Regions from separate parts of the Candidatus Clostridium stratigraminis genome, predicted to be linked through region 2. Evidence: a T-box and tRNA genes for the amino acid it is inferred to sense, from the RefSeq annotation. Region 2 holds a T-box; the other holds one or more tRNA genes.
What was found. The T-box of region 2 lies ahead of tyrS (tyrosine--tRNA ligase). A T-box ahead of a tRNA ligase gene usually reads a tRNA of that ligase, here a tRNA-Tyr.
Positions count from the first base shown of each region.

Region 1 (9,874 bases), on a different contig from region 2:
CCATAATGTTAAGTAGAAGTCAAAGAGTAGGCCTTGAGAAATTAGTTGCAGTTAAGGAAGCACTGGACGCTTTAAACAAGGTAGCTTTTGTTGTTACTACTCCCTGGGATAATTTATCTGCAAAAAGAATTATAGAAATAAGTGAGGACTATGAAAGAGAAAGTATCCATAAGGAAGTAAATTTATTAAAAAAAGTTAATTTAAATGCTTCTTATAAAACAACTAAAGGAGAAAGCGTAAGTTTTGAAAGCATAGGATTTGAAACAGCTAAAAAGTTCAGCTCATCTAAAATAAAAAGCATATTGGACAAGATAAATAAAGATAACCTTTATGGAAGTGTTTTAAGAGCAAAAGGAATAGTAGAGCTTGAAAAAGGTGAATGGATCCAATTTGATTATGTACCAGAGGAATTTAATCTAAAAAAAGCTGAAGCAGACTTTACAAGCAGAGTATGTATTATTGGAGTGCATTTAAATAAAGCCGCGCTTAAAAAGTTGTTTATATGAATATTAAGACAGAAATTGAAATAGTAACGGGTTTTTTAGGCTCTGGTAAGACAACCTTTATAAATGCACTATTAGAAAATTCACTTGTATCAGGAGAAATAGTCATAATAATTCAAGGTGAAATTGGTAATACGGAAATTAAAATAATTGAAAAGCCTAAGTCAAAGCTTATTGTAAGGAAATTAGTCACTTCTAAAAATCTAACTGCAGCATTTCTTAAACAAATGATAGACTTTTATAAGCCCCACAGAATTATTATCGAATATAATGGAACAAGGCTTTTAGAGGAAATTTTAACTGTACTTGAAGATGGAGCTATAAAAGAAAGCTTAAGAGAGCCTATAATTTATAATCTTTTGGAAGCTTCAACTTTCTTTGCCTATTATAATAATATGAAGGAACTTATAGAGCCCTTTATTATAAACAGCAATTTAATAGTAATTAACAATTGTAATAACATAACTCTTAAAGAAAAAAATCGGGCTTTAAAAAAACTAAAGGAGTTAAATCCCAAGGCTATCATTTTAAAGAATGGAAGCCTGCAGGAATTAAATGAAGTACTTAAAAGGTCAGATATTATAGATAGGGGATTAATAAAAAAAGTTATTATTAAGATAAAAAATAGACAGGCGAACAAGGTTGTTAGGAGTAGATAAAATTGAATACAGAGCTATTACAAAATTTTTCTGTGATCTTTATAAGTATAATACTAGAAGCTCTTCCGTTTGTATTGTTAGGAGTTATAATTTCAGCTCTAATTCAGGTTTTTGTATCTGAAAGTATCATAGCGAAACTATTGCCTAAAAATAAATTTATAGGTATTCTCATTGCATCACTAACAGGATTTGTTTTTCCTATTTGTGAATGTGCAGTTATTCCTATTGGAAGAAGATTAATAAAAAAGGGAGTCCCAATAAACATGGCTGTGGCTTTCATGCTCTCGGTGCCAATTGTTAACCCAGTTGTCCTCTTATCCACATACTATGCCTTTCATGGAAGACCTTATGTAGTGCTTATAAGAGGACTGGGAGGCTTTATTATCGCGTTTACTATTGGAGCTATAATGGGAGCTATAGAAAATTTAAACTGTTTAAAGCCTTCTTATTCTGACTACGAAGATGTCTGTTCCTGCGGCTATAATCATAATTATAAAAAGAAAACTTCAAGGTTTATTGAGATTCTTAATCATGTAAGCGCTGAACTCTATGATATAGGTAAGTTTCTTATAATTGGAGCTTTTGTTTCAGCTGCTTTTCAAGTAGTTGTACCTAGAGAACAGATTTCAAGTTTAGGCCAGAATTCTACATATTCTATAATTGTTATGCTGCTCTTTGCATTTTTAATTTCGCTATGCTCTGAGGCTGATGCTTTTATTGGAAGCACCTTCCTAGGACAATTTACCTTAGGAAGCATAATTGGATTCTTACTTTTAGGGCCTATGATAGACATTAAAAACACTTTAATGCTAAATTACTCTTTTAAGAAAGGTTTTATTGTAAAGCAGCTTATTTTAATATTCTCATTTTGTTTCGCTGCAGCCTATATTATAAATGTGTTTTTTAAATTATAATTGCATGTTTGAATACGAAGAGAGTAGGTGAGACTTTATTTGTTAATATAAAGGGGATAAAAAATGAAAAGATTTAATATTAATGAATTTATATGGTTTATAATTTTGCTCCTATTTACCTTTTACATCTGTTATTTACTTTCATCTACCAAGATTACAATGTTTGTCCATCCTAAGCTTGCTAAGTATTCAGCATTTTCTTTAGTAGTCTTTGGAGAACTTACTATACTGCAAATCTTCAATGTATTTACAGTTAAAACAAGAATTAAATTCAAGAAAGGCTATGTACTTTTTATTTTAGTTTTAATTATAGGAATATTTATTGCACCAAGAGGCTTAAATTCTGAAATAGCAGAGAAAAAAGGTATTACTTTTGTAAGTTCAAGCAGAACTGAGAATATAGGAAGTCATACTCATACCAAGGATGATGTGATAAATGGAAATGTAATTAGTTTTAATGATGGAAACTACATTCATTATTTTGAAGATTTAAGTGAAAATCTTGAAAAACATCTTGGAAAGGATATAATAATTAGTGGTTATATAACAAAAGAAGATAAGCTTAATAAGGATGAATTTATTATTACTAGACTATTAGTAAACTGCTGCGCTGCTGATTCTCAGGTTATTGGTATCCTGTGTAAAACTAATGATAATAAGGTTTTAAGTAATGATACATGGGTAAGGGTAGAAGGAGTAGTAAGCTTTAAGGAAAATGAGAATAGCAAGATTAATGGAAAGCTTCCATTAATTATTGCACAGAAGGTTACGAGTATAATTAGGCCCGGAAATCCATATATATATGAATAAATTAGCTAACCTTACGAAATATAAAGTTTTGCATAAATAAAAAAGATATACTTGCGTATATCTTTTGGTGGAGGAAGATGGATTCGAACCATCGAAGTCACTGACAACAGATTTACAGTCTGCCCCCTTTGGCCGCTCGGGAATTCCTCCAAAAGTGGAGCTGGCAATAGGAATCGAACCTACAACCTGCTGATTACAAGTCAGCTGCTCTACCGTTGAGCCATGCCAGCATATTAAGTTACATGGTGGGCACAACAGGGCTCGAACCTGTGACCCTCTGCTTGTAAGGCAGATGCTCTCCCAGCTGAGCTATGCGCCCATGCAATTTATTTATCTAACCGACGAATTTTATTATACATAGAATATAATATCTTATCAAATGGTATTATAGACTAAATTTTTAAATTAAACCATATTATCTTCGTTTTAGTATGTTTTCCTTTGATTTTGATATAAAGTCAGTTTAAACTTGAGATTACAACTATATTATGAGTCTTTACATAAATCTTATACAAAAATTAAGTAATAATGCTAAAGGTTCCATTAATAAATATATAAAAATATATTGAAATAAATAAAAATACATAGTATAATCTAACTTGTCGTTAGGTTTAACACTTAATGATTACAAATAAACAATTTAGTTTCATGAGTATATGGAGAGATGTCCGAGTGGTTTAAGGAGCACGCCTGGAAAGCGTGTGTAGGGGAAACTCTACCGGGGGTTCGAATCCCCCTTTCTCCGCCAGTTGAACTTTCCGTGCTAGATGGGGAACTAGCGGTGCCCTGTAACCTGCAATCCGCTACAGCAGGGTTGAATTCCTCGCTTAGGCTCTAGCGTGTAAGGTCTGGTCTATAAAAGTGGCGTTGAGAATCGGGTCCTACGCAACGAAAACTCATGAACCCCGTCAGGTCCGGAAGGAAGCAGCGGTAAGTGAATATTTTCGTGTGCCGTAGGGAAACCTGGTTTGAGCTAACTGTATAGCTACCGCTTATATGCTATCAGTCGAGGCGAGGTGCACGGTTTAAAATAATTGAAACTAGATTAAAGGATGCTTAAGGCATCTTTTTTATTTTTTTGATTATATTGTGTTAAAGGATATTACATTAAGGTATAATATAAGTAGCAAAGAGGTGAGAAAATGGCATATACCGCTTTATATAGAGAATGGAGACCTAAAAATTTCAATGATGTAGTAGGTCAGAAAAATATAACTACAACTCTAAAAAATCAGATTATAAATAATAGAATAGCCCATGCCTATCTTTTATGTGGTACAAGGGGAACAGGAAAAACCTCTACTGCTAAGATTATGGCAAAGGCGGTAAATTGTTTGGATTTACAAGAGGGAGAGCCCTGTAATAAGTGTGAAATGTGCAAAAGTATAAATTCGGGGCTTGCAATAGATGTTGTTGAATTAGATGCTGCTTCACATAATGGAGTGGGAAATATTAGAGATATTATAGATGAAGTACAGTATCCTCCAAGGGAAGCAAAATATAAGGTATATATAATGGATGAAGTTCATATGCTTTCTGATGGCGCCGTTAATGCCTTTCTTAAAACCCTAGAGGAGCCGCCAAGCAGAACAATTTTTATTTTGGCTACAACAGATCCTCAAAAACTTCCTATAACTATACTTTCAAGATGTCAAAGGTTTGACTTTACGAGAATAAGAAGCGAAGATATTTACGGGCTGCTTAGAAAGATAGTTAAGGAACAAGGGGTTTTTGCTGATGATAAAAGCTTAAATCTTATTGCCAGAATGTCCGATGGAGCTATGAGAGATGCATTAAGTATACTAGATCAGGCAATTTCTATGGGAAATGGCAAAGTAGAATATGATGAAATAGTAAATATGCTTGGACTTGTTACAAATGAAAATTTACTAAAGCTTACAGATGCAGTAATAGACAAAGATGTGGAAAAGTCCATGAAAATTGTTGATGATATAGTTTTTAGCGGCAAGGATATCTACAACTTTATTAAAGAAATGATTAGCCATACGAGAAATTTAATGATGGCTAAAATAAGTAAGAATCCAGAAGAAATTTTGGATATGTCAGTTGAGAATATAGAGAGTTTAAGGCAGCAGGCTCAAAAAATAAGAGTAGAAGAGCTTATGAGAAATATAAGGATTCTGCAGGAAGCAGAAGAACAGTCAAAATGGAGTAAGCAAAGCAGAATATTTTTAGAGCTTGCTATTATAAAGTTATGTAAAATTGAATATGATACTTCTAAGGAGGTTCTTCTTTCTAGAATTAATAAGCTTGAAGAAATATTAAAAAGCGGTAAAATTGTAGCTGCTACAAGTGATGTACAACCGGTTAAAGTTGTTAAAAAATCTCCTGCCTTAGATGTAAAAAAGACAGAAGTTAATAAAATAGAAGAATTTGAAGAAAAAAATACTGCCTCCGCCTTAACCTTAGACACTGTTAGAAAATCTTGGAGAGATATATTAGAAATGGTAAAGGTTAGAAGTACTGCTGCAAATTCTGCTCTACTTGGTACAGGTGAAGTAGTTAATTGTAAAGATGGAATAATAGATGTTAAATTTGATAAGCAGTATGCATTTAGCAAACAGAGATTAGAAAGAGAGGATATTAAAAAGGTAATTGAGGATGTGGTTTCTTCAGTATTAAAAGAAAAGGTGAGAATAAAATATACTGTAGAGGAAAAAGAGATAGTAAAATCACCTGAAGACATATTAAAAGAAACTTTTGGTGAGGAAGTTGTAGAAATAATTGACCAATAAGTATATAATGTTAATTATGTATATTAATTTAATTAAATAATAAATAATGTATTTTTAGGAGGTATAGTATGCCAAAAGGTGGTTTCCCTGGCTTTGGCGGCGGGGCTAACATGAATAATCTAATGAAGCAAGCACAAAAATTCCAGCAGCAAATGGAAGATATGCAAAAGAATCTTGAAAGCAAAACCTATGAAGAAAAAGCTGGAGGCGGTGCTGTAACTGTAATAGTAAATGGAAAAAAACAACTTGTAGATATTAAAATAGATCCAGAAGTATTAGATCCAGACGATGTAGAAATGTTACAGGATTTAATAATGACTGCTTGTAATGCTGCTCTTAGAAAGGCTGAAGAAGATACAGCAAATCAAATGGGAAAATTAACAGGCGGACTTAATATACCAGGAATGTTTTAATAATTTTAGAAACAATAAGATAATTAATCTATTTTTTTGATAGCTGATTAAAACTACCAGAATTAACAAGTAATAAGCAATGAAGAATAAAGAATGAAGAATTAAAAAATACAGCTAAAGGGTTAAATCAATTCTTGGCGGTATTTTGTACTTAATTTTTCATTCTTAATTTATTTAAAAGTGAAAACGGAGGTAAATCTCCTAAATGGGCATTTACGAGCAATTATCGAGTGGGAGCGAGAGAGCTTAATTGCTCAGTGTGACCACCAAAGGAGGCAAAAGCCATAAATTGGCTTTTGCGGGTAATTTGTGAGCGGAGCGAATGGGTTAAATTACCCTGTGTGACCACTAAAAGGAGGAAAAGATTATGGATTTTTATCCAGTAGCTATAGAAAAACTTATAGAAGAGTTTGGGAGACTCCCAGGCATAGGCTATAAAACTGCACAAAGACTTACTCTCCATATACTAAACCTACCTCAGGATGAGGTTCGTGGCTTTGCAGAGGCATTAGTTAAGGCAAGAGGTACAATTAAGTACTGCTCAGTATGCGGTAATTTTACAGATAGTGATCCCTGTGCTATTTGCGGTAATCCAAGCAGGGATAAGAGCACAGTATGCGTAGTAGAGCAGCCAAAGGATATTATGTCCATGGAAAGGGTAAAGGAGTATAATGGGGTATATCATGTGCTCCATGGTACAATTTCCCCTATGGCAGGAAGAGGCCCTGAGCAAATAAAATTAAGAGAGCTTATATCGAGACTTAACGGAGATATTAAGGAGGTTATTGTAGCTACAAACCCCAATATTGAAGGAGAAGCTACAGCAATGTTTATATCTAAAATTATAAAACCTCTAGGAGTTAAGGTTACAAGAATAGCCCATGGAATACCGGTAGGCGGAGATTTAGATTATGCAGATGAGATTACCCTATCCAAGGCTTTAGAAGGAAGAAGAGAGATTTAAGTTATTTAATTATTACGCACACAAACCTTACTAACATAATAAAAAATTTGCTAATAAGGCTATTAGCAGATAGACAAAATGAAATTGCTATATATATTAGAAAGGTGAATGAAATGCTTAAGGCAATGATTGTAGATGATATGGACTTAGCAAGAAAAGAATTTAAAATGCTAAAAATTTGGGGAGAAGATACAGGTTTTAAAATTACAGAGGAAGCTAGGGATGGGCAGGAAGCTATAACAAAGCTTACTGAAAATCCTGTAGATTTAATTATAACTGATATAAGGATGCCTAAGGTTAATGGTATAGAATTATTAAAAATAAATAAAGAAATGAATCTATGTCCATGCGTAGTGTTAATGAGTGAAAATTGTGAATTTAAGTATTGTAAACAAGCTGTTTCCCTTGGAGCTTTTGACTACTTGGTAAAACCAGTAGATGAACTTGAACTTAAAATAACTTTAGCTCGTGCTGCACAATTTATAAGAGATAAGAAAAGACAAGAGGAAAGGTTAAAGAGAATAGATGCTTTTATAAAAATAGCTGATGAGACCCAAATTGCTGAATATATAAGAAACGGTGATATGAGAGCTATCTTATTTATTTCAACGGTTATAGACAAAATTGCTGTAATCTTTAACTATAATATAGATAAAATTGCTATGGTGTTAAAAAGTATAATGCTGGAGATAATAAATATAACAGTTACCAATTATGAATGGTTTGATAATTTTGTTGATATGAAATCCATAATAAATACAAGTGTATTTAGAAGTATGGAACTTAAGCCAATAAAGGATGCTTTAGTAACAATGGTGGAAGCTATAATTATAATCGTAAACAGTCTTGAATTCAGTAATAAGGTCAATGACAAAATAAGAAGTATATGCAGATATGTTCTTAATAATGTTGATAAAGAAGTTTCTCTCACTATTATTTCTGAAAAATTATATATGAATAAAAGCCATATAAGTGAAAGCTTTAAAAAAACAACAGATATAACTTTAATTGAATATATGACAATGGTAAAAATGGAGAGAGCTAAAAAGCTTATTATGAGTGGAAATTTTAAGATTTTCGACATTAGCAGTAAGCTTGGATATAAAGATGCAGAATATTTCAGTAAAGTATTTAAAAAACACACAGGCTTAACACCTAAGGAATTTAAGCAATGCAGGAATAGTAATTAGAATTATGTGACAATTCCCGATAAAATTCGTGGTTAAAACCAAATATATTACATATATTAATTTAAGATAAATACGACTAATGTATATAGGTTGTTTTTATCTTTTTTTATTTATCCGGTGCTAAAGCTTATGACAAGAAAAGACTTTTCTTGGTACTTTAAGTTTAACAATTCTATGTAAAAATATATGTAATTTTAAGGGGATGGGGTAAAATATGAACAATTTAAAAGTAAGGCAAAAATTAATTATTTTTTCAGTCATAATGTGCATTCAGATTGGGGCTATGTGTGTTACTGGATATTATTATACTTCAGCTGAAAATAAGGCTATGGCATCAATGTATACAGATAACTTATTGACTGTTCAATGGCTAAATGATAATAGAAATCAAGTTAGTGCAATGGAAGCTGATTCTTATTACATAATCCTAAATACAGAAAATAAAGATAAACAAAATGAAAAGCTAAAAGATATTGAAACTAGAATGAAAACATTCTTGGAAAATTGGGATAATTACAAAAATAATAATCCTGATAAATATGAAAAAGATAGAATTTCTATTATTGAAAGTAATTTTGATAAATTTACAAAGGTAAGAGATGAAGCTATTAAATTAGCCATGGAAGGAAAACAGAAGGAAGCCTTAGATAAGTTAGGCTCTGTTAATCAAGATGAAGTGACTTTTCAGCAAAGTTTGAAGGAAGTAGCAGATTATAATGCTAAAATGGCTGATGATATAAATCTTCAAAATCATAATGATTTTCTTATTGAAATAAAGATTTTAATGGGGGTATTCATATTATCCATAGGTGTAGGTATATTTCTAACCTTTGTTATTTCTAAATCTATTTCATATCCACTAATTTTAGCAATAAAGCATTTGCAACTTATAGCAGCAGGCGATTTTACTATGGATGCACCGGAAAAATTTAAAAAGAGAAAAGATGAAATAGGAGATATTGCAAATACAATAGTTACTATGCAAAATTCATTAAAAAATTTAGTTGATAATATAAGGCAGGAGTCCAATTCAGTAAAATTAGCAGTAGATAATATTTCTGAAAATATAAGTATTTTAAATAGCAATATAGAAGAAGTATCTGCTACAACAGAGGAATTATCTGCAGGAATGGAAGAAACAGCAGCTTCGGCTGAGGAGATGAATGCAACGGCTGAGGATATAGAAAAAACAGTTCAGGTTATTGCACAAAAAGCCCAAGAGGGAGCTGTAGAAGCTCAAGCAATAAATAAAAGAGCCCTAGATACTAAAAGTAATGTAGTAAAAGCTCAAGAAAAAGCAATGAATATATTTTCTAAAACTAAAGATAAATTGCAAATTGCAATGGAAAATGCAAAAGTAGTGGAACAAATCAATGTTTTATCAGAGGCTATTATGCAGATATCTTCACAAACTAATCTTTTAGCATTAAATGCAGCAATAGAGGCAGCAAGAGCTGGAGAAGCAGGAAGGGGATTTGCAGTGGTGGCAGATGAAATAAGAAAGCTTGCAGAGGAATCTAAGAATACAGTAATGGAAATACAAAGCATAACTAATAAGGTTAATGACTCTGTAAATGATTTATCAGTAAGTTCCGAGGAATTATTAAGCTTTGTATCGGAAGATGTACAAAATGATTATAATACACTGTTAAATGTAGCAGGTGA
Region 1 is NZ_JBJHZZ010000016.1:2,671-12,544, reverse strand. Features, by position in the region: gene ACJDUG_RS15485 (CobW family GTP-binding protein) at 1-506, shown strand, start outside; gene ACJDUG_RS15480 (GTP-binding protein) at 503-1,162, shown strand; gene ACJDUG_RS15475 (permease) at 1,165-2,076, shown strand; gene ACJDUG_RS15470 (TIGR03943 family putative permease subunit) at 2,140-2,886, shown strand; tRNA gene ACJDUG_RS15465 (tRNA-Tyr) at 2,952-3,036, opposite strand; tRNA gene ACJDUG_RS15460 (tRNA-Thr) at 3,042-3,116, opposite strand; tRNA gene ACJDUG_RS15455 (tRNA-Val) at 3,130-3,205, opposite strand; tRNA gene ACJDUG_RS15450 (tRNA-Ser) at 3,545-3,634, shown strand; RNA gene ffs (signal recognition particle sRNA large type) at 3,645-3,910, shown strand; gene dnaX (DNA polymerase III subunit gamma/tau) at 4,029-5,642, shown strand; gene ACJDUG_RS15435 (YbaB/EbfC family nucleoid-associated protein) at 5,711-6,055, shown strand; gene recR (recombination mediator RecR) at 6,423-7,019, shown strand; gene ACJDUG_RS15425 (response regulator transcription factor) at 7,067-8,209, shown strand; gene ACJDUG_RS15420 (methyl-accepting chemotaxis protein) at 8,424-9,874, shown strand, end outside.
Region 1: it has a tRNA-Tyr gene. The T-box ahead of tyrS (tyrosine--tRNA ligase) is inferred to sense a tRNA for this amino acid. The anticodon was not compared.

Region 2 (9,874 bases):
ATTTAATAGATAATACATACTATTAGAGTAATAATTATAAAACTTTAAAGTTTTATAATTGAAGATGAAATTTAGATAGCTATGTTTATTGAAAGGAAGGTAAAACAATGAATTTTCAAATTTTTAGACTTATAAATAATTTAGCTTATAAAGACAATGCTTTGGATAAATTAATGATAATTTTTTCAAAATATGTCCCTTATGGTTTTATGGCTGCTTTGGCCATAGTTTTTATTCTAGGTATTACAAGCCATAACTTAGACTATAGAAAAGCGGCTTTCAGCACCTTTGTAATTACCGTTATTAATCTTATGTTAGTTTTTATAATTGGGAATATATATTATGTTGACAGGCCATTTGTTCATAATAAGGTAAATTTATTATTCCCTCATGTTGAGGATGCCTCATTTCCAAGTGATCATGCTACTGGTACCATGAGCATAGCCTTAGGGCTTTCAAAGTATAACAAATTACTTAGTGTAATACTTACCATATTATCAGTAGTTGTAGGTTTTTCTAGAGTATACGTTGGTCATCATTATCCATTAGATGTTATTGGGGCATATGCTTTAGTTATTATCACAGTGTATATTTATAATAAAAAATTAAGAAGTTTAGTAGAAAACTTATATGAGAAAGTAGAGAAAAAAATAATAAAATAATGTCATCTATATTAGTTATTACTTATATTAATAGATTAAGGCTGCTATAATAGCAGCCTTATGAATTATGACTAGTTTTTATTTATTACATAGTAATGTTATTGTTATTTTCTTTAATTACAATAGCAGGCTCATTATTAATTTCTTCTAAGTTGTTATCCCATAGATATTTTTTAGTTTCCTTTGCAATTATCGGACTTAGTACTAATAATGCTACTAGGTTTGGAATTGCCATAAGCCCATTAAACAAGTCAGCTAAATCCCATACTAAGTTTAGTGAGAATATTGAGCCTACAAAAACAAATATAACCCAAAGTATTCTATATGGCAAAATTGCTTTTTTACCTAATAAGTATTCAATTGCCTTTTCACCATAGTAGGACCATCCAAGTATAGTTGAAAATACGAAGGTTAAAAGACCAATTGTTAAAATTATAGGACCTACAACTGGTATGTCTGCGAAGGCTGTTTTAGTAAGCGCAGCTCCCTTTAAGCCTTGCTGCCAAGCACCTGAATTTACTAGCACTAAACCGGTCATTGCACATACTACAACTGTATCCCAGAAGGTTCCTGTTGAGGAAACAAGGGCTTGTTTAACTGGGTTTCTAGTCTGAGCAGCAGCTGCTACTATAGGTGCACTACCAAGACCTGATTCATTTGAGAAAAGTCCTCTTGCAATACCATATCTCATAGCCAACATAACGCCAGCACCAGCAAATCCGCCAACAGCAGCTTGGGGTGAGAAAGCATCTGAAATAATTAAGCTAATTGTACTGCCAATAGTTTTATAACCTAAAGCTAAAAGTATTAAGCAGCCTAATACATAAAAAATAGCCATAAAAGGAACAAGGATATCGCAAACCTTAGCTATCTTTTTTATTCCGCCAAGTATAACAACCGCTGTCAATGCAGCTATTATTATTCCTGTGGCCCAAGTAGGAATTTTAAATGTCTCATAAGTCATTGCTGAAACTGAGTTAGCTTGTACCATACAACCTATACCGAAAGCAGCAACGCTAGTAAAGATTGCAAACAAAACCCCGGCCCACTTAGCCTTAAGTCCATGTTCAAGAACATACATAGGTCCGCCTGCCATTGTACCATCCTTAGTCTTTACACGATATTTTACTGATAATAGAGCTTCGGAATATTTTGTAGCTATTCCAAATACACCAGTGAGCCAGCACCAAAGAACTGCACCAGGACCACCAAGTCCCACTGCTGTAGCAACTCCAACAATATTGCCAGTACCAATTGTAGCTGCTAGAGCCGTACATAATGCACTAAATTGACTTACATCACCTTCTGCAAAATCGTCCTTAGTTACAGAAAGCTTAATAGCCTTGCCTATATAACGTTGAATGAATTTAAGCCTAAAGGTTAAGAATAGATGAGTGCCGAACAATAAAATAATAAGCGGCAGGCCCCAAAGCCATCCATCAATTTGGGCTATTAGTTTTCCGAACGATTCCATAAAAATTCCCCCTCTTTTTTATTTATTTACAACTAAATTATACATTTAATTACCAAATTAATCAATTCTGAATTTTCCGACAAATTAACACAATTTTTAAGCCAAGGGTTACCCGCTTGGCTTATGGCGATTATATTAAAATATAAAGATAATAACAAAATATAAGAGCATTAGAGCAGCTCCCACAGGAACACCAAGCTTGGCCCATTCTTTGCTATTAATCTTAAGTTTATGAGCTGAAATTATATTAGGAATATTTCCTGGTATGAGCATACCTCCACTGATTAGAAGTCCCATAAGTACAGACTCAATTTGTATCTTTGTCATTTTTAGACTAATTTCGGCAGCAGCTAAAGTTGCATTATCTAAAACTGCAGAAATCATATTAATAAAATAAAGCAGTTTGCTATCTAAATTTATAATGTATGTATCAATAAGTGGCTTAAAACCTGCACCTAATAGTTCTAGTGCAAATATGAAAAGGAATATTTTTAAAGCTCTAAATATTACTTCCTTATAAGTTTCATTATCAATATCTGGATCAAGAAAATAATAATCCTCATCATGTTTATGGTTTACAGCTTTAAAATCGTCATGTACCTTGACCTTATCAGCTTTAATAATAAATGCACCTAGTAGTCCCATAAGTAACACACCAGAAATAATATAAATACCTAAACACTCTGCAAGATACCAGAAGTTAGCATTAAGCTTTGAGATAACTATAGTTGCAAGTGGCTCTCCAACGGGGGTTAAAACCGCTCCAAGACCAATTGAAAAGCAGGCAAGTATAACGATATTTACCTTATCCTTTCTTTTAATCGGCATAGCGTTAACTATTTCCACCAATAATAATGCAGAAATTATTGCAGTTATAACACTGGAGGCTAGTCCTAAAATTACAATTACTAAAAAGATGAAAATTTTGAGGGAAAGTTTTTTTAAAATAATGTTTATAATCCCTTGAACCTTCTCCTTTAAAGCTTTAAAAATTAACCCTGCTATTAAAACAGCTAAAGCTATAAAATAAATTAGTTTATTTTGAAAAACATCAAGTATTAGGTGGGTGTTTAAAACCCCAGAAACAATTGTTGATGAAATACCCATTAAGAAAAGAAAGACCTCCAGGTTGTGTTCTACGATTTTAATCTTAAAAGGCAAAGTAAGCACCAATAATAGGATAATTACTAATCCTAAAAACATAATAATCACCGCTTTCTTTTATTTTACACTATCATTTTAACATAATTTGGATAAAAATAAAGCTTATTTAGAAAACTCTTAAATAGTACCCTGATTTACTGCAAGAATGATATTATAATTACAATGCAATTCTAAATTTATTTTTATTTTGATAAAAGGTGAGGAGTAGGTTATAATTTTATTGTAACATAATGGAGGATAAAGTTCTAAATGGACTTTAACGAGTAGCTTGTAAGTAGCAAAACTTAAACTACCTTGTATTTCCATAGAAGGAGGTTATATAAATGTACAGCTTTAAGAATGATTATAGTGAGGGAGCTCATCCTAGAATACTAAATGCTCTCCTTGAATCGAACATGGAACAGGTTGAAGGGTATGGAGAGGACCCATACTGCATAAAGGCAGCTGAATTAATTAAGAAAAAAATTGGGCGCATAGATATAGATATTCATTTTATACCAGGAGGAACTCAGACTAATTTAACTATTATTTCTTCTTTTTTAAGACCGCATGAAGCAGCTATTGCGGCAAATACAGGACATATACTGGTTCATGAAACTGGAGCTATTGAAAATACAGGTCATAAGGTTATTTCTATAGCATCTAGTGATGGAAAACTTACTCCTTCGCTTATTATGCCTGCATTAGAGGCCTATATAGATGAACATATGGTAAAGCCAAAATTAGTTTACATATCAAATTCTTCAGAAATTGGAACTATATATTCCAAAAAGGAACTAGAAGAGCTAAGCAAATTCTGCAGAGAAAACAAACTATATTTATATGTTGACGGGGCTAGACTGGGATCTGCACTCTGCTCAGAAGCTAATGATCTAAAACTCTCTGACCTAGGTAACCTAGTTGATGCCTTCTACATAGGTGGAACTAAAAACGGTGCCTTAATAGGGGAAGCTTTAGTAATTTGTAAAGATTCACTAAAAGAGGATTTTAGATTTTTTATTAAACAAAAGGGGGCTATGCTTGCTAAAGGAAGACTTCTTGGAATGCAGTTTCTTGAACTTTTTAAGGATGACCTATACTTTGACTTGGCAAAACATGCAAATGATATGGTTTATATATTAAGGGACGGAATTAAGGCGGCTGGCTATGGATTTTTAATTGATTCTCCGTCAAATCAAATATTCCCCATACTTCCAAATAAGTTAATTGAAAAACTTTTGAAAAACTTCTCTTTTTATATTTGGGAGAAGGTTGATGAAGAGAATTCTGCAATACGCCTTGTAACCTCCTGGGCTACTAAAAAAGAGAATGTATTGGACTTTGTCGAAGCTTTGGATTAAATTAGGTTTTTAGATTAAAGATTTAATAAACACATATGAGAATATGATTTATCTATTGTAATATTCCTTAAACTGTTATATAATATATAAAAATAATAATAAAATGCTTTGATGAGAAAGAGTAGAATATTAATTTTCTTTACAGAGAGTTCCCGGTTGGTGAGAGGGTCAAGAAACAATATTTGAATACGTCTCTGAGCAGAAGGCTGAATTGTAATTAAGGATATTACCTTAATTTAATAGGCTGTTTACGGAGCCCTTTACCCGTTATAGTGATAGAGTATCGTTTAGTAAAACTGTACTTGAAGAGGTTAATATGGTGACATATTAATGAATTAAGGTGGTAACACGGGGTTTATGCTCTCGTCCTTTATGGAAATAAAGGACGAGAGCTTTTGTTTTTTTGAAATTAAAAAAGAGGAGGTTAAAGTCCTAAGTGGGCTTCTACGGGTAGCCTAACCATGAGCAATCGGTAAGCTAGACTAACCAGTGTTGCCAACGGGAGTGACTGGTCTTAAACTACTCAGTGCTTCCGACTAAATAGGAGGAATAAAAATGATTAGTGTAAAAGAACAAATCAAGATAATAACAAAAGGTGCTGCTGAAGTAATAAGTCTAGAGGATTTAGAAAGAAAATTATCAAAAGCACAAATGGAAAATAGGCCCCTTATAGTTAAGCTTGGACTTGATCCTTCAGCTCCAGATATTCATCTTGGCCATGCTGTTGTGCTTAGAAAAATGAAGCAAATACAGGATTTAGATCACCAAATTGTAATAATTATTGGTGATTTTACAGGCATGATCGGTGATCCTACAGGTAAGTCAAAAACTAGAAAACAACTTACAAGTGAGGAAGTTTTGAAAAACGCAAAAACCTATGAAAGGCAGGTATTTAAGATATTAGACAAAGATAAAACAAAATTGACCTTTAATAGTCGGTGGCTTTCTAAGCTAAATTTTAAAGAAGTAATTGAGCTTGCAGGGAAATACACAGTAGCAAGAATGCTTGAAAGAGAAGATTTTAAAAATAGATTTAATAATCAGCAGAGTATTGGAATTCATGAGTTTTTTTACCCACTAATGCAGGGCTTTGATTCTGTGGCTATAAATGCAGATATTGAACTTGGAGGAACGGATCAAAGATTTAATATTCTTATGGGCAGAACTTTACAAAAGGATTATGAAATAGAACCGCAGGTAGCACTTTTTATGCCTATACTTGAGGGTATTGATGGCGTTAATAAGATGAGTAAAAGCCTTGGAAACTATATCGGAATTAATGAGCCTGCTAAAGATATGTATGTTAAGACTATGCAAATTCCTGACGATTTAATAATTAAATACTTTGAACTTGCTACAGATATTCATCCTGATGAAATTGATAAAATTAAGGAGGAGCTTAAAAAAGGAGTAAATCCAAGAGATGTTAAAATGATACTAGCTAAGGAAATTACAAGCTTATACCATGGGGAAGCTGAAGCTAAACTCTCAGAAGAATACTTTAAAAGCCTTTTTCAAAAAAATGAAGTTCCTCTTGATATTCCAGAATTTAAGCTTAGTCCTGGGGAAACTTTAATAGAAATATTAATAAATTCAAATTTAATAAGCTCTAAAAGTGAGGCTAGAAGACTTATAGCACAGGGCGGTATTAAGCTTAACGGAGAAAAAATATTTGATGCCATGAAGTTTAATTTTAACAATAATGACATTCTTCAAGTTGGAAAGAGGAACTTTATTAAGCTGTTGCAATAGAGCAATGAATAATTTACAAGTTATTCTATAAATAAATTGTAATTCTTATGAATTACCCATATAATTGAATATAATTAATACAAAGAAAGTATATTTGTTTAGGGGATAAAAATAAGATGGTTAATTCAAAAGAGTGGAATTGGTCAGTAGTCGAGGATACCTTATGGTCAGAGCCTTCTGAGGATGTATATTACTATGTGAATAGATGGAAAGCACTAGGGTTTTCAAAATTTTTAGATCTAGGCTGTGGGCTTGGCAGACACTCAATTTTATTTGCAGAAAATGGCTTTAATACTTACAGCCTGGATTTATCGCAAGTTGGATTAGATACTCTAAATAGTAAGGCTGAAGAGTTAGGCCTAAGCATTAATACTGCTCTTGGCGATATAAATAAACTGCCTTATATGGATAATGCCTTTGACTGCTTACTTGCTTATCATGTTATATCTCATACTAATACTTACGGAATTGGGACTATTATAAGGGAGATAAACAGAGTTCTTAAAAGCGGCGGAGAATTTTTTATTACTCTCTGTTCTAAGAACAGTCCATCTTTTATAAGCAAGAATTATCCAAGACTTGATGAAAATACAATTATCAAAACAGAAGAACCAGAGGTAGGTATACCCCATTTTTATTCAGACCTTAAAGGGGTTAAAAGACTGCTTTGTAATTTCAACATTATTAAAATAAGACATATAGAGGATATTTATGATGATACCAGCGGCTGGCATTATTTTGTACATGGAGCAAAGAAATAGTCTAAAATTCCATATAAATAGATATTTTAAGGAGGTCTAATTTATGGCAAGAAGAAAATGGACAAAGGAAGAAATAGAAGAATACAGGAAAAAACATGGAGAATTTTTCTACTTTAATAAAGAGGATTCAAATTTTCTAGTTCCTAAGGTCTATGGAATTGGTAAGACTGTTAACTGGGCAAACCCAATTTCATGGATTCTTATTTTGGCTTTAATTTGTTTTGTGATTTTCCGCAAATTTTATAGATAGTTATTCTAATACCATACTTAATGAACATACAATAATATAATGCATATTTTAATTAGTATTCTCTTTTCTAGATATTAACAAGTAATAAATTTTTGTTATAGGAGGCTTTGTATGAATAATGAGTTTTATGTTGGATGGGGAACCTTAGCCCTAATTAATGCAGGCCTTGCTCAAGGTAAAAACAGATCTGGCCTTAATTGGTTTCTATTATCTTTATTTCTCGGTCCTATAGCAACATTTTGTCTTGTTATATCTGATAAAAAATAGAAGATTATTATTATTCCTTTATAAACGCTGCAAGCAGTAAAAGTTTGCGGCGTTTTTGATTTAATTGCTAGAGTCTTTTAATTCTTTATATATTTTGTTATGAATAATATAATTATTAAGTATTTTCATTATAAAAAGCTGTTGAATATAATAATACAAGATAAATTAATTGTAATTGAAGAAAGGATATAATTTTGAACTATGGAAATAAGCAATAAGAATGTGTTTAAAAACAGGTGGAAAATATTAGGTGTTGTAGTTTTGCTTCCGTTTATGGCAACATTGGATAGCACTATAGTCAATGTAGCACTACCAGTAATGGTAAATATTTTTTCTGTAACAATGTCTTCTATTCAATTAATAGTAATTTGTTATCTGGTTACAATAGTCAGTACAATTTTATTCTTCGGAAGATTAGGTGATATAAAAGGAAAATCTATAATATTTAATATTGGGTTACTTATATTTACTATAGGCTCTTTGTTTTGTGGATTATCAAGCAATCTTACCTCCCTTGTAATTTCCAGAATCATTCAAGCTATTGGAGCCTCCGCTGCAATGGCAAACAACCAAGGAATAATAACACAAGTATTTCCTGCTAATGAGAGAGGAAGAGCCCTTGGAATATCAGGAACCTTTTTGGCACTAGGTACTATGATAGGGCCACCTTTAGGAGGATTTATAGTTTCTTATTTCAGTTGGAATTATATATTCTTCATAAATGTTCCTCTTGGACTAATTTCAACTATAATTGGATTTAGAATTTTACCTCAAAAGTTAGAAAAAAATGAAGATATTGACCTTGTTGGAGCTATACTTTCCGGAATAAGCATTATCCTACTATTTTATTCACTTGTGACCGGTGAGACTATTGGATATGGAAATAATGTAATTATAGCTGCCTTTGTTACGGCTATCTTCTTGTTTACAATATTTATATTTATAGAAAAGAAATTAAAGTATCCTCTTTTAGATCTTTCAATATTTAAAAACTCGCTTTTTTCTGTAGGTATACTGTGTACTTTTATATCATATATGTCAATTAATAGTAACAATATTGTTCAACCTTTTTATCTTGAGAATGTTTTAAAAATAACTCCAAGCTTTACGGGTATTATCATGTTAACTTATCCTGTAATACTAACATTAATTTCACCTTTTAGCGGCTATTTATCAGATAGGATTGGATCAGAATTTTTAACCTTCATAGGTTTATTACTTATAAGTATAGGAATGAGCTTAATGGCAACTTTAGATGAAAACTCGAGTATTCAGGTAATGTGTGTATATGTATCCATTATGGCTATTGGAAATGGGTTATTTTTACCACCTAATAATTCCTTGGTTATGGCCTCAGCTCCAAGTGATAAATTAGGTATTGCCGGAAGTATAAATGCTTTTATACGAAATTTAGGACAGTCAGCTGGTGTTTCTATGGCTACATTACTTTTGTATTCTTTAATGAGTATTAAAATGAATAAAAAAGTATTTGGTTATGTAGAAGGTAGAAATGATGTTTTTATGTTTGGAATGAGATATGTATATATTGGTTCCGCCATTGTTTGCCTCATTGGAGTTGTACTTACGGCTATAAGATTGATGAAGAAAAAAAGAGCTAATGCCTCAAATTGCTTTATAGAGTATAACTTAAAACATACCGAAAAATTATAATATAGAGTTAGATATATCGATTCATTAAATAATAGTTTGCTGTAGCATTATAAAAGGCCAATATATGTTATAATTGGTATAATACAGAATAGCAGAACATAATAATAAAACCTATATATTAAAAAGGAGTAAATTTATCCATGATTAATAGAATTAGTATTTTAATTATTATTGTTATATTAATTTTCACTGGATGTGCAAAAGTCCAGTCAAATAAAATTTCAATAGAGGCTGAAAATACAATTAAAAAAATTTCTATGAATTATGGAGAAGCAAATCCTGAAATCACTTTAATTGAGGTTACAAAGAAAGAAAGTACTTTTAAACCTATGTATATAGTATCAATAATAGGTAACTTTCAAAAGGGAGAACAAAAGGCTAAAAAACTTCAATTTTCAATAACTAAAGATGGGAAAGAAGTATGGGCTTTTGAACCTGATGGTTGGAAGGATCCTGTTAAATAGTTAAACGGAGAGATTCATATGATTAGAATGGCAACAATTAATGATATAATGTTAACAGATATGTACACA
Region 2 is NZ_JBJHZZ010000004.1:121,045-130,918, reverse strand. Features, by position in the region: gene ACJDUG_RS08730 (phosphatase PAP2 family protein) at 108-662, shown strand; gene ACJDUG_RS08725 (alanine/glycine:cation symporter family protein) at 748-2,136, opposite strand; gene ACJDUG_RS08720 (DUF1646 family protein) at 2,272-3,339, opposite strand; gene ACJDUG_RS08715 (threonine aldolase family protein) at 3,624-4,640, shown strand; T-box leader at 4,740-5,014, shown strand; gene tyrS (tyrosine--tRNA ligase) at 5,196-6,392, shown strand; gene ACJDUG_RS08705 (class I SAM-dependent methyltransferase) at 6,509-7,153, shown strand; gene ACJDUG_RS08700 (DUF5808 domain-containing protein) at 7,197-7,403, shown strand; gene ACJDUG_RS08695 (hypothetical protein) at 7,515-7,670, shown strand; gene ACJDUG_RS08690 (MFS transporter) at 7,872-9,341, shown strand; gene ACJDUG_RS08685 (hypothetical protein) at 9,482-9,805, shown strand; gene ACJDUG_RS08680 (GNAT family N-acetyltransferase) at 9,824-9,874, shown strand, end outside.